3 regions of the Phenylobacterium sp. GW823-FHT02A09 genome follow, and region 3 is predicted to be linked to each of the others. Evidence: predicted binding sites of a transcription regulator. Region 3 holds the regulator's gene; each other region holds the start of a gene.

Region 1 (4,422 bases), 540 kb from region 3:
GGAACATCGCCTCGGCGTAGCCGGGCGCCAGCACCGCCATCGCCGGCGTCGGCCGCACGTTCGCCAGGCCCATGAAGCCGCAGACCAGGGTGTAGGAGCCGCCGAACAGGCCGAGCAGCAGCGCCCCGACCCACATGCCCTTCAGATAGCGCAGGCCGCCCACCGAACGGCTTGGCTGGGCCGACAGCGATCGGCCGAACCCGAGCGCCCAGAGCGCGACCGCAGCCACGCCCATCACCATCAGGATCAGCATGACGCCCTGGTTCAGGCGCGAGGCGTCGAGAAACACCTGGGCGAAGTTCAGCCGCTCGAACTCCGGCACGACGACCGGGTTCATGGGATCGGGTTGCGGAATGACCGTCGTCTGCATCGCTTCCTCCAAATTACGTTTGTAGTTCGCAACTGGATTACACGTGTAAATCGACTCGTCAAGCCGCCCGAGGGCTAGACGCAGACCACCCCCGACCGCGCCTCGGTGTAGGCCCCGCCCAGATAGGCCACCTCGCCGTTGACCAGCACCGCGTCGATGCCGCGGGCGTCGCGGACGTAGCGCATTCCCTCGCCCGGCATGTCGAACACCGGGCGCTCCTCGGCGCGATCGATGGTCTGCGGGTCGAAGACCACGATGTCGGCGGCGTGGCCCGGCGTCAGCCGCCCGCGGCCCTTCAGACCCCAGATGTCGGCGGTCTCGGCGGTGATCTTGCGGACCGCATGCTCAAGGCTCATCAGCCCCTTGCGGACGAACTCGCTGAACAGATAGCCGGTATCGCCGTAGGTCGAGAACGAGGCGATGTGGGCGCCGCCGTCGCTGGCGCCGATGTGGACCAGCGGGTGGGCGAGCATCGGGCCGATGCGATCGGTGGCCTCGTGGCCCATGTCGGCGGCCAGGAAGGCGACGTCCAGGCCGTGGGCCAGCGAGATGTCGATCAGCGCCTGGGCCGGAACCTGGCCGCGCTCGGCGGCGATCTCGCCCAGGGTGCGGCCGACCATCTCCGCTGGCGCGGCGTCGCCGCCGCGGACGATCAGGCCGCCCATCATCCGCTGGCCGCCGTCGGGACCGAGGTCCTCGACCATCTTGGCGACCGTCTCGGAATCGATCAGCGAGTGCAGCCGCGCCTCCAGCGGCTGGCGCAGCACCCGCACCCAGCGCGGCAGCCGCGCGAAGAACAGGCTGGGCCGCAGCAGCGAGAAGCTGATGTCGATCGGCCGGGTCTGCATCTGCGGCCAGACCCGCGCGCCGCGCGCGAACTGCTCCTCGACGCGGGCCAGGATCCGCGGGGCGTTGTCCGGGGTCGAGGTGTTGTCGAACACCGGCGAGAAGGTGGTCGGAATCCCGTGCTTGAGCGACAGCTCGGAGAGCTGGTCGATGCGCGCGATGGTGATGTCGACGTCGTAGAACTCCGGCACGCACTGGAGCATGCGCCCGAACTCGCCCAGCACGGCCGACAAGGCGTCCAGTTCGGCGAAGTCGGCGAAGCGGCTGGGCACCGGGCGGCCGTGCTCGTCCAGATCGACGAAGCTGGTCGAGAGGCCGACCGCGCCGGCCTCCAGGCACTCGCGCAGGACGGCCTGCATCGCGACGACCTCTTCAGCCGTCGCCGTCCGCTGCTGGGCCGCTTCGCCCATCACCCACAGGCGGATGACGCTGTGGCCGACCAGCGGCGCGACATTGATCGACAGGTTGCGGGCGATGGCGTCGCGGTAGCCGGCGAAGTCCTCCCAGCTCCAGTCGAAGGCCTGGGTGAAGGCCTCGGGCGGCATCTCCTCGATCTGCTGGAACATGCCCACGACCTTGGGCCGGTCGGCGGCCTTGAGCGGGGCCAGCGACAGCGAGCAGTTGCCCGGGACGATGCAGGTGACCCCGTGCTCCAGGGCCGGCCGCGCCGCGCCGTCCCACAGCAGCTGGACGTCGAAATGCGTATGCGGATCGATGAAGCCTGGGGCGATGACCCGCCCGCCGGCGTCGATCTCGCGCCGGGCCGGACCGGACACCTCGCCGACCGCGGCGATCAGGCCGTCCTTCACCGCCACGTCGCCCTTGAAGGCCGTTTCGCCGGACCCGTCGACCACGAGCCCGTTACGCACGATCACGTCGAACATGTTCCCTCCAGCAGCTTGCGCCAGGAATGCCCGGCCAGCTCGTCCAGGTGCGCCGCCCCGCAGGCGGCCATGAGTTTCAGGCCCTTGTCGGCCTCCAGCACCACCACGCCCACACCCCCGTTGGGATAGCGCAGGCGCAGCACCAGTTCGGCCGATCCGTCATGGCCGGCGGCGATCTCCGCTCCGGCGATCACGGCCTCGGCGCTCATCGCCGCGGCGGCTCCACGAACACCACGTCGCTGCCGAGGATCAGCCCGGCCGGCTTGCGCATGGCGAAGATGTGCAGGTTCCAGCTGCGGATCTGGTCGACGGCGCTGTCCAGCGGTTCGTCCGGCAGGGCGCGGGCGGCGATGTCCTGCACGCTCTCGCCGGCCATCGGGGTCACGAAGCGCCGCTGTATGGTGAGATCCATGGGCTTCCTCCGGTCTTGTTGGACGAAAGCGTGCTCGGCCCTCCGCCGCGTAAGTCGAGCGGATTTCTCGGGGCTGCTGACAAGACTGCTGACAGGTTTGTGCGGTCCGCGCGCTAGAACCTGCCGGTGATATCGCCGCAGCGGGTTTGTTCCCTCAATGTTCCCGTGTTATCGGTGAGTCTCGGAACTACATTGGACGGGAGCCGCTGAGGGCATCGGCGGCTGCAAGCGTTTTCCGGAAAAACATGGCCGAACAGCTCAATTTCATCCGTGTCCGCGGCGCCCGCGAGCACAATCTGAAAGACGTCAGCGTGGACATCCCGCGCGGCGAACTCGTCGTGTTGACCGGGCTTTCCGGCTCAGGCAAGAGCTCGCTGGCGTTCGATACGATCTACGCCGAGGGCCAGCGCCGCTATGTCGAGAGCCTCTCGGCCTATGCGCGCCAGTTCCTCGAGCTGATGAGCAAGCCGGACGTGGACCTGATCGAGGGGCTGTCGCCGGCCATCTCGATCGAGCAGAAGACCACCAGCCGCAACCCGCGCTCGACCGTCGGCACGGTGACCGAGATCCACGACTACATGCGCCTGCTGTGGGCGCGGGTCGGGGTTCCGTACTCGCCGGCCACTGGTCTGCCGATCGAGAGCCAGACCGTCAGCCAGATGGTCGACAAGCTGACCGCCCTGCCCGACGGCGAGCGGATCTACCTGCTGGCCCCGGTGGTGCGCGGCCGCAAGGGCGAGTACCGCAAGGAAATCGCCGAGTGGCAGAAGGCCGGCTTCCAGCGGCTGAAGATCGACGGCGAATTCTATCCGATCGAGGACGCCCCGGCGCTCGACAAGAAGTTCAAGCACGACATCGACGTCGTCGTGGACCGCCTGGTCACCAAGGGCGGCATGGAGACCCGCTACGCCGACAGCCTGGAGACCGCGCTGCGGCTGGCCGACGGCATCGCCACCGCCGAGTGGGCCGATACGGCCGAGGGCGAGGCCGAGCCGCGGCGGCTGATCTTCTCGGAGAAGTTCGCCTGCCCGGTCTCCGGCTTCACGATCAGCGAGATCGAGCCGCGGCTGTTCTCGTTCAACAATCCCTACGGCGCCTGCCCGGTCTGCGACGGCCTGGGGGCCAAGCTGGCCTTCGACGCGGACCTGATCACGCCCGACAAGGACAAGACCCTGCACAAGGGCGCGATCGCGCCGTGGGCGAAGGGACCTTCGCCGCTCTACACCCAAACCCTGCAGGCGCTGGCGGCGCACTACGGCTTCTCGATGGACATGCCGTGGTGGAAGCTGCCCGAGGGCGCCAAGACCGTGGTGCTGTACGGATCGGGCAGCGAGAAGATCAAGTTCGTCTATGACGACAACGCCCGGAAGTACGAGGTCAACAAGACCTTCGAGGGCGTGCTGCCGAACCTGGAGCGCCGCTGGCGCGAGACGGATTCGTCCTGGGTGCGCGAGGAACTGGGCCGCTACCAGTCCGAGACGCCCTGCGAGGCCTGCAACGGCTATCGTCTGAAGCCCGAAGCCCTGGCCGTGAAGATCGACGGCAAGCACATCGGCGAGGTCAGCCGCCTGTCGATCAAGCATGCCGGCGAGTGGTTTACCGACCTCGACAACCATCTGACCGAAAAGCAGATGGAGATCGCGCGGCGGATCTTGAAGGAAATCAACGACCGCTTGCGGTTCCTGGTCAATGTCGGGCTCGACTACCTGAACATGAGCCGCGCCTCGGGCACGCTGTCAGGCGGCGAGAGCCAGCGCATCCGGCTGGCCAGCCAGATCGGCTCGGGCCTGACCGGCGTGCTCTACGTGCTGGACGAGCCGTCGATCGGCCTGCACCAGCGCGACAACACCCGGCTGCTGGAGAGCCTGAAAGGCCTGCGCGACCTCGGCAATTCGGTGCTGGTGGTCGAG
Region 2 (4,422 bases), on a different contig from region 3:
CTTCGCCCTCGTCGTCGCTCATCCAGACCTCGCCGTTGGTGGCGCCCAGATAGAGCCCGACCGGATCGTTGGCGTCGGCGCAGAAGGCCTGTCGCTTGACGGTGAACCAGCCCTGCTCGGTGGGGAACCCCTGATCCTGGCGTTGCCAGCTCTGGCCGGCGTCGCGGGTGCGATAGGCGGCGGGCCGCCCGCCTGGACTGGTGCGCGGCCAGACCTCGGTGCCGTCCATCGGAAACACCCAGGCGCTGTCGGCGTCGCGCGGGTGCGGGACGATGGTGAAGCCGATGTCGCCGATCTCCTGGGGCATGGCCTGGCCGATCCGGTCCCAACGCTCGGCCGGGCGGTCGAGGCGATAGATGCCGCAGTGGTTCTGCTGCCAGATGCGGTCGGGCATGGTCGGGGCCAAGGCGATATAGTGCGCGTCCTGGCCGTACTCCGGATAGGGGTCGGGAAAGAAGTTGGCTTCGACGCCCTGGTTCAGCGGCTTCCAGCTCGCGGCCTGGTCGAGGCTTTCGAACACGCCGCCGGTCGAGGTGGCGATGTACATGTGGCGCGCATCGCGCGGATCGATCTGGATCTGGTTGAGCAGCGCCCCGTCGGGCGTGCCGCCGTCGGCCGGGCACCAGTCCCAGTATTTCGGATGGTCGTTGAAGCCGGCGACGCTGTCCCAGGTCGCCCCGCCGTCGGCGCTGCGGAACAGGCCGGGCGGCGAGGCGCCGGCCCACCAGACACCCGGCTCGCCGGCATGACCCGGCTCCAGCCAGAATGCATGGTCGACCGAGCGCGCCGGTCCGTCGCCCTCGACCTTGGGAAAGGCGGGCGGTCGCTGCGCCTCTATCCAGGTCGCGCCATCGTCCGTGGAGCGGAAGATCGTCGGGCCAAGATGGCCGGTCGAGGCGGCCATCAGCAGGGTCTTTCCGTCGCGCGGATCGAGCACCAGGTGGTTGACGATGTGGCCGAGGAAGATCGGACCCTGCACCGACCACGTCCGTCGCGCGGCGTCGCTGCGATAAATCCAGGCGCCCTTGCGGGTGCCGACGAGAAGCTGAACTGCGGCCGACATCTGGACCTCCCGTTCGTCTCTTTGCGGCGAGCATAGCACCCGCTTGCGGCCTGCGGCGCCACCGGGAGGTGCTTGACTCTCTCGTCGCCGAAACTAGAACAAAAGTAGAACTTCGGAGAACGAAAAGCCATGTCCGGTTTTCGCGACAGCCGCCTGGCGGCTCTCAAGGCGAAGATCGCCGCCCTCGAGGCGGGCGGCCGGGCGGACTCCGAATCCCTGCCTTTCGGGGCGGGTGCGATCGATGCCTGCCTACCGGGCGGCGGGCTGCCGCTGGGCCAGTGGCACGAGCTGCTCGGGGCCGGGATGGAGACCGAGCTCGGCGCATGCCCGGCCGCGTTCGCCGCCCTGGCCGCCGCACCGCTGGCCCGCCGCGGACAGGCGGTGTGGATCCTGCGGCGGGACGATCTCTTCGCCCCTGGCCTGGTCGGGCTCGGCTTTCCGGCCGAGCGGCTGATCCAGGTCTGCGCCCGCGACGAGGACGAAGCCCTGGCGGTGGCCGAGGACGCGCTGTCGACCCTCGGCGTGGCCGCCGTCTTCGCCGAGGTGGAGGGGGTGGACCTGACCGCCGGCCGACGGCTGCAGCTGGCCTGTGAAAAGCATGGGGCCACCGGCTTCATGATCCGCCGCCGGCCCTATGGCGGGCAGGCGCGCAGGGAGACTGCGGGCTCGGCCGCCGCCACCCGCTGGAAGATCACGCCTGCGCCCAGCGAACCTGGGCCAGGAGAATTCGGCCTCGGCCCGCCGCGTTGGCGGGTCGAACTGGAGCGCTGCCGGGGCGGGCGGACCGGCGCGTGGCTGATGGAAGCCGAGGCCGCATACACCTGGGAGGCCGAGAATGGCCCGCATCCTCTGCGTCTGGTCGCCGAACTGGGCGATCGCCAACTGGCGCCGGCGGAACGTCTCGCAAGTTGATGGGCGACGCCCAGGTCCTCCTCCTCTGGGGGAGGTGGATCGGCGCGAAGCGACGAGACGGAGGGGGACTTCTCTCAAGTCGGAGGAGTCAAAGTCCCCCTCAGTCAGCCATACGGCTGACAGCTCCCCCAGAGGGGGAGCATCTGAGGCCCCCCGGCCCTTCGCCCTGGTCGAAACCGTCAAGGGCGCCCGGCGGCTGGCGGCGGCGGACAAGGCCGCCAGGGCGCTCGGCCTGTTTCCGGGACAGAAGGCGACCGACGCCATGGCGCTGGTTCCCGATCTGGTCGTCGCCGAGAGCGAGCCGGAGGCCGACGCCGCGGCCCTGACGGCCCTGGCCGACTGGTCTGTGCGCTATTCACCGGCCGTAGCCGAGGATGCGCCGGACGGCCTCTTCCTCGACATCAGCGGCGTTGCCCACCTGTGGGGCGGCGAGGCGCAGCTGCTCGCCGACTATCGCGCCCGGCTGGGGGGCAATGGGATCTTCGTGCGCGGCGCGGTCGCCGACACGCCCGGCGCGGCCTGGGCGCTGGCTCACTACGGCCAGGGGGCGGAGATCATCGCGCCGCCGAACGGCCAGGCCGACCTGCTGGCCTATCTGCCGCCGGCCGCCCTGCGGCTGGAGCCGGCGGCGGCGGCGCAGATGGAGCGGCTGGGCCTGCGGTTGCTGCTGCAGATCCTGGGCCTGCCGCGCGCGCCGCTGGCCCGCCGCTTCGGCCAGCAGACCCTGGTGCGGATCGACCAGGCCATGGGCCGCGCCGAGGAGGCGTTGAGCTTCCGCCGCCCGCCGCATCCCTGGTTCGCGCGGCTGGCCTTCTTCGAGCCGATCAGCGCCCTGGAGGACCTGCAGCGGGTGACCCGCGACGTCGCCGCCAAGCTGTGCGCGCGCCTGGAGCAGGAAGGGCGGGGCGCGCGCCGCTTCCGCCTCGTCTTCCACCGCCTCGACGGGCGAGCCTTGCCGCTGGAGATCGGGATGGCGCTCGCCGCCCGCGACCCGGCCCGGATCGCCAAGCTGCTGGCGCCCAAGCTGGAGACCATCGACCCCGGCTTCGGGATCGACGTGGTCACGCTTGAGGCCGAGGCGGTGGAAGCGGTGTCCGGCCGCCAGGTCCGGCTGGACGCCCGCGCCGAACCGGCGATCGAGGAGGGGCTGGGGCCGTTGGTCGACCGGCTGAGCAACCGCCTGGGCGGTGAGCGGGTCTGGAAGACCGCGCCGGTGCAGAGCCACGTGCCGGAACTGTCGGCGCGCCCGGCCGCGCCGCTGGCCGCGGTGCCGCCGCGGGCCTGGAGCCCGGAAGCGCCGCGGCCGCTGCGGTTGTTCCGCCAGCCCGAACCTCTGGACCTGGTCATGGCCCTGACCCCCGACGACCCGCCGCGGCAGTTCCAGTGGCGCAAGCGCCTGCACCGGGTGGCCCGCGCTGAAGGGCCCGAGCGCATCGGCGAGGAATGGTGGCGCGGCGACATCAATGACGTCAGCGTCAGTCACGTCCGCGACTACTACCGGGTCGAGGACCAGGACGGCGCGCGGTTCTGGGTCTATCGCGAAGGCCTCTACGAAGACGGCGTCCCGGCCCGCTGGTGGCTGCACGGGGTGTTCGGATGACCCGCTACGCCGAACTCCAGGCCGCCACCAATTTCTCGTTCCTGCGCGGGGCCTCGCACCCGTGGGAGCTGGTCTCCGCCGCCGGCATGCTGGGGATGGCGGCGATCGGGATCACCGATCGCAATTCGCTGGCCGGGGTGGTGCGGGCCTGGACGCAGATGCGTTCGATGAAGGATACGCCCTTTGCGGTGAAGGCCCTGACCGGCTGCCGGCTGGACTTCGCAGACGGCACGCCGTCGCTGCTTTGCTATCCCTCCGACCGCGAGGCCTATGGCCGCCTGACCCGGTTGCTGACGCTCGGCCAGCTGCGGGCGGAGAAGGGCGGCTGCGAGCTGCACTGGTCCGATTTCGCAGACCATGCGCAGGGCCAGCTGGTCCTGATCGTGCCGCCGGCCCGCCTCGACGAGACGTTCGAACGCCAGGTGGTGCAGATCGGCGGCGACCTGCGCGGCGACGTCTGGCTGGCGGCGTCACGCGACTACGGCCCGCGCGACCTGCAGCGGATCTCGCGGCTGGCGGCCCTGGCCGAGCGGTCCGGCGCGCCGATGGTCGCCACCAACGACGTCCTCTATCACGCAGCCGAACGCCGACCGTTGCAGGACGTGCTGACCTGCATCCGCGAGACCTGCACCATCTACGAGGCCGGGCTGCGGCTGGCCGCCAACGCCGAGCGGCACCTGAAATCGCCGGCCGAGATGGACCGGCTGTTCGCGCGCTATCCGGGCGCGGTCGAGCGCAGCCTGGAGATCGTCGAGCGGATCGAGTTCGACCTTGGCCAGCTGAAGTACGAATACCCGGACGAACCGGTGCCGCCGGGCAAGACCGCGATCCAGCACCTGCGCGACCT
Region 3 (4,422 bases):
GCTGCGCACGGCCTGCTTCAAGGACGGCCAGATGTACGTCCAGGCTGGCGGCGGCGTGGTCGCCGACTCAGATCCTGACGCCGAGTACGACGAGACGCTGCACAAGGCCCGGGCGCTGCGCCGCGCGGCCGAGGAGTCCTGGCGCTTCGTCTAATGCGCGCGGTCGACCACGTGGGTGGTCGTCACGGGCGGGGCGGTGATCATGGCCGCGGCGAGCGCCAGCGCCGCCACAGCCGCGAACGCCGCAGCGCCCAGGGCCGGCCAGGCCCGCTCGCGCTGGACCGGGGCCTGCAGCAAGCTGCGCGCATAGGCCATCTGGTTCGGGTCGAGGGCGGAATCGGCAGGCGTCATGGACACAGCATCCCGCCAACATGCGGCCCAGGCAATCGGGGCTTGGCGTTGGAGCGGGCCAAGCCTAGAGAACCCTTATGATCTTGGTGATCGATAACTACGACAGCTTCACCTACAACCTCGTTCACTATCTGAACGAGCTGGGGGCTGAGACGCTCGTCTACCGCAACGACGCGCTGAGCGTCGAAGAGGCGCTGGGCCTGAAGCCGCAAGGCGTCCTGCTCTCGCCGGGCCCCTGCACCCCCAACGAGGCGGGCATCTGCCTGGACCTGCTGGCCGCAGCGCCCGACGACCTGCCGATCCTGGGCGTCTGCCTCGGCCATCAGTCGATCGGCCAAGCCTACGGCGGCCAGGTGGTGCGCGCCAAGGCGATCATGCACGGCAAGACCAGCCAGATCGAACACACCGGCAAGGGGCTCTTCGCCGGCCTGCCGAACCCGGTCACCGCGACCCGCTATCACAGCCTGTCGGTCGAACCGTCGACCATGCCGGACGTGCTGGAGGTGACCGCCTGGACCGACGACGGCGAGGTCATGGGCTTCCAGCACAAGACCAAGCCGGTGCACGGCGTGCAGTTCCACCCCGAATCCATCGCCACCGAAGGCGGCCACGCCATGCTGGCCAACTTCCTCAAGCTCGCGGGCGTCCCGCCCCTGGTCGACGCCTAAGACATGTCCGACGCCTTCAAGCCGCTCCTGGGCCGCCTCGCGGATGGCGGGACCCTGACCGAAGACGACGCCGGCGAGTTCTTCGCCGCCTGCCTGCGCGGCGAGCCGACCCCGGCCCAGGTCGCCGCCGCCGTCACCGCCATGCGCATGCGCGGCGAGACCACCGGCGAGATCACCGCCTGCGCCCGCGCCATGCGCAAGGCCGCCGTCACCCTGGACCATCCGTTCCAGGTGATGGACGTCTGCGGCACCGGCGGTGACGGCCTGCACACCCTGAACGTCTCCACCGCCGTCGCCTTCGTCTGCGCCGGCGGCGGCCTGAAGATCGCCAAGCACGGCAACCGCGCGGTGTCCTCGCGCTCGGGCGCCGCCGACGTGCTGACCGAGCTGGGCGTCAATCTGGCCGCCACCGCCGAACAGCAGCTGCGCGCCCTGGACGAGGCCAATGTCGCGTTCTTCTTCGCCCCGGCCCACCACAGCGCCATGCGCCACGTGGCCCCGATCCGCACCGACCTGGGCTTCCGCACCATCTTCAACCTGCTGGGCCCGCTGACCAATCCGGCCAACGCCCAGCGCCAAGTCATGGGCGTGTTCGCCGATCGCTGGGTCGAGCCGCTGGCCCGCGTGCTCGGCGCGCTCGGCGCCGAACGGGCCTGGGTCGTGCACGGCGGCGGTCTCGACGAGATGACCACCACGGGCGAGACCAGCGTCGCTGAATATCGCGACGGCCAAGTGCGGCTGTTCACGATCACCCCGGAGGCCGTCGGCCTGCCGCGTTCGGCGCTGGCCGACCTGACCGGCGGCGCGCCGGCTCACAACGCCGTCGCCCTGCGCGAACTGCTGGACGGCGCCCAGGGCGCATATCGCAACATCGTGCTGCTGAACGCCGCCGCCGCCTTTCTGGTCGGCGAACAGGTCGAGACGCTGCGCGAAGGCGTCGAACTGGCCGGCCAGATCATCGACGACGGCCGCGCCAAGGCCGCCTTGGACAAGCTGGTCGAGGTGACCGCGCCATGAGCGACATCCTCGACAAGATCGCCGCCTACAAGCGCGAGGAAGTCGCCGAGCGGAAAGCCCAGCGGACCCTGGCCGACCTCGAAGCCGCCGCCCAGGCCGCCTCTGCGCCGCGCGGCTTCCGCGCCGCGCTCGAGCGCGCCCACTCGCCCGGCAAGCTGGCGCTGATCGCCGAGATCAAGAAGGCCTCGCCGTCCAAGGGCCTGATCCGCGAGGACTTCGATCCGCCGGCGCTGGCCAAGGCCTACGAGGCCGGCGGCGCGGCCTGCCTGTCGGTGCTGACCGACGGACCGAGCTTCCAGGGCGCGGACGCGTTCCTGGCCGCCGCGCGCGACGCTGTCGCCCTGCCCGCCCTGCGCAAGGAATTCCTGGTCGATCCCTGGCAGGTCGTCGAGGCCCGCGGCTTGGGCGCCGACGCGATCCTGGTGATCATGGCCATGGTCGACGACGCGCTCGCCGCCGACCTGATGTCGGAAGCCGCCCGCCTGGGCATGGACGCGCTGGTCGAGGTCCACGACGAGGACGAGATGGTCCGCGCCGGCAAGCTCGGCGCGACCCTGGTCGGCGTGAACAACCGCAATCTGCGCACCTTCGAGACCGATCTCGCCATCACCGAGCGGCTGGCCGACGCCACGCCCGACAACGCCCTGCTGGTCACTGAGAGCGGCATCTTCACGCCACTGGACGTCACCCGGCTGGAACGCTGCGGCGCGAGCGCGATGCTGGTCGGCGAAAGCCTCATGCGGCAGGCCGACGTCGCCGCAGCGACCCGCGCCCTGCTCGGCTGAGTCGGGCTCCGGCCCCTTCAAGCGATCGAAAAAGCCTAGCTTTTCAAAGGCTCCACGGTAACTTGACATTAACCCAGAACACCTAGAGAACATTCGTGACGTTAGCGCTTTGTTCTCAAGGGCTCGACAGCCATGCTCACCCGTAAGCAACACGAACTTCTCATGTTTATCCATGAGCGGATCAAGGAAACCGGGGTCTCGCCGTCCTTCGACGAGATGAAGGAGGCGCTGGACCTGGCCTCCAAGTCGGGCATTCACCGGCTGATCACGGCGCTCGAGGAGCGCGGCTTCCTGCGCCGCCTGCCGCACCGGGCCCGCGCGCTCGAAGTCGTCAAGCTGCCGCAGCAGGCGACCACCGCGGCCCCGCCCAAGGGCCGCTCGCCGTTCAAGCCGCAGTTGGTCGAAGGCGCCGGCGACGCTCCGGTGATGCCGATCGCCAACGACACCCGCGAACTGCCGATCCTCGGCCGCATCGCCGCCGGTACGCCGATCGAGGCGATCCAGCAGGAACGCGACCGGATCCCGGTGCCGGAGACCATCCTCGGCGCCGGCGAGCACTTCGTGCTCGAGATCGCCGGCGACTCGATGATCAACGCCGGCATCCTCGACGGCGACTATGTGGTGATCCGCAAGACCGACACCGCCAATTCCGGCGACATCGTCGTCGCCCTGGTGATGGGCGAGGAAGCCACCCTCAAGCGCCTGCGCAAGAAGGGCGCGTCGATCGCCCTGGAGGCCTCGAACCCGGCCTACGAGACCCGCATCTTCGGTCCCGATCAGGTGCAGGTGCAGGGCCGTCTCGTCGGCCTGATTCGCCGCTACCACTGACGGCGTCAGCGGCTCCAGGGCCGCTGGCCGCGCAGGTCCTGCGCCCAGACGATCCGCCAGCCATCGGCCGTCCGATAGAGTTCGGCCGATCCTCCGCGTTGGAAGTCGGCGTCGGTGAGGGTGAGCGCCTTCGGACAGGGCGGCGCCTGACCGCGGATAACGACGATCTCAGCCCACTGGCAGAACAACGGCTGCTTCTTTTCGATCGTCGAGGCCCGGCGCGTGAAGATCGCAGCGATGCGCGCGTCCTTGCTCGCCTGCAGCGGCGCGCAGGACCAGCGGTCGCAGTCATAGCCGCCATCGCGAGCGTCGGCGTCCGCCACCGTCAGACCCCGCCGCCGCGACCAGAGTTCGGCGGCGAACAGCTTGGCGTCGGGACGTAGCAACACCGCCTCGTCGCCACGCCTCACGGCGACCGCCGAACCATCGGCGGAGATCCACGCGTCCGGCGCAGGCGGCCGCGGACAGAGCCATACGGCCAGCGCCAGCGGCAGCCCCAACCAGCGCAACGGCCCCTTCCACAGACATAGCCACAGCACCCCGACGAACGCCGCCGGCAGGGTCCAGGCCGGCGCGCTCGCGAAGATCCGCTGGCTGCCGGGCATCCCCGCGACCCACGAAGCGATCATGTTCATGGTGTCGATGGCCAGGCCGGCCGCCGCCAGAGGGAGGCCGCCCAATCCCAGCGGCGCGAGCACCGCCCCGATCGCCAGGGCAGGCATCATCAGGAACGAGGTGATCGGCGCGGTCAGCAGGTTGGCGACCAGGCCGAA

The links. Region 3 encodes LexA, which represses DNA repair genes until DNA is damaged. Its sites were predicted from a motif close to ATGTTCNCNANNTGTTCT; they were not measured.
Region 1: uvrA (excinuclease ABC subunit UvrA) is a predicted target of LexA. The motif match lies at 2,659-2,676, and genes of this name have one in related genera.
Region 2: AC1Q87_RS12425 (ImuA family protein) is a predicted target of LexA. The motif match lies at 1,159-1,176, and genes of this name have one in related genera.

What each region holds. Positions count from the first base shown of each region.
Region 1 covers NZ_JBXAJZ010000001.1:1,140,181-1,144,602, forward strand. Annotated here, with positions in the region: gene AC1Q87_RS05665 (MotA/TolQ/ExbB proton channel family protein) at 1-370, opposite strand, end outside; gene AC1Q87_RS05670 (N-acyl-D-amino-acid deacylase family protein) at 445-2,100, opposite strand; gene AC1Q87_RS05675 (hypothetical protein) at 2,088-2,309, opposite strand; gene AC1Q87_RS05680 (hypothetical protein) at 2,306-2,512, opposite strand; gene uvrA (excinuclease ABC subunit UvrA) at 2,758-4,422, shown strand, end outside.
Region 2 covers NZ_JBXAJZ010000002.1:1,047,753-1,052,174, forward strand. Annotated here, with positions in the region: gene AC1Q87_RS12420 (WD40/YVTN/BNR-like repeat-containing protein) at 1-1,063, opposite strand, end outside; gene AC1Q87_RS12425 (ImuA family protein) at 1,193-1,975, shown strand; gene AC1Q87_RS12430 (DUF6504 family protein) at 2,142-3,575, shown strand; gene AC1Q87_RS12435 (error-prone DNA polymerase) at 3,572-4,422, shown strand, end outside.
Region 3 covers NZ_JBXAJZ010000001.1:596,603-601,024, reverse strand. Annotated here, with positions in the region: gene trpE (anthranilate synthase component I) at 1-154, shown strand, start outside; gene AC1Q87_RS03120 (hypothetical protein) at 151-351, opposite strand; gene AC1Q87_RS03115 (anthranilate synthase component II) at 429-1,019, shown strand; gene trpD (anthranilate phosphoribosyltransferase) at 1,023-2,036, shown strand; gene trpC (indole-3-glycerol phosphate synthase TrpC) at 2,033-2,821, shown strand; gene lexA (transcriptional repressor LexA) at 2,954-3,649, shown strand; gene AC1Q87_RS03095 (ComEC/Rec2 family competence protein) at 3,655-4,422, opposite strand, start outside.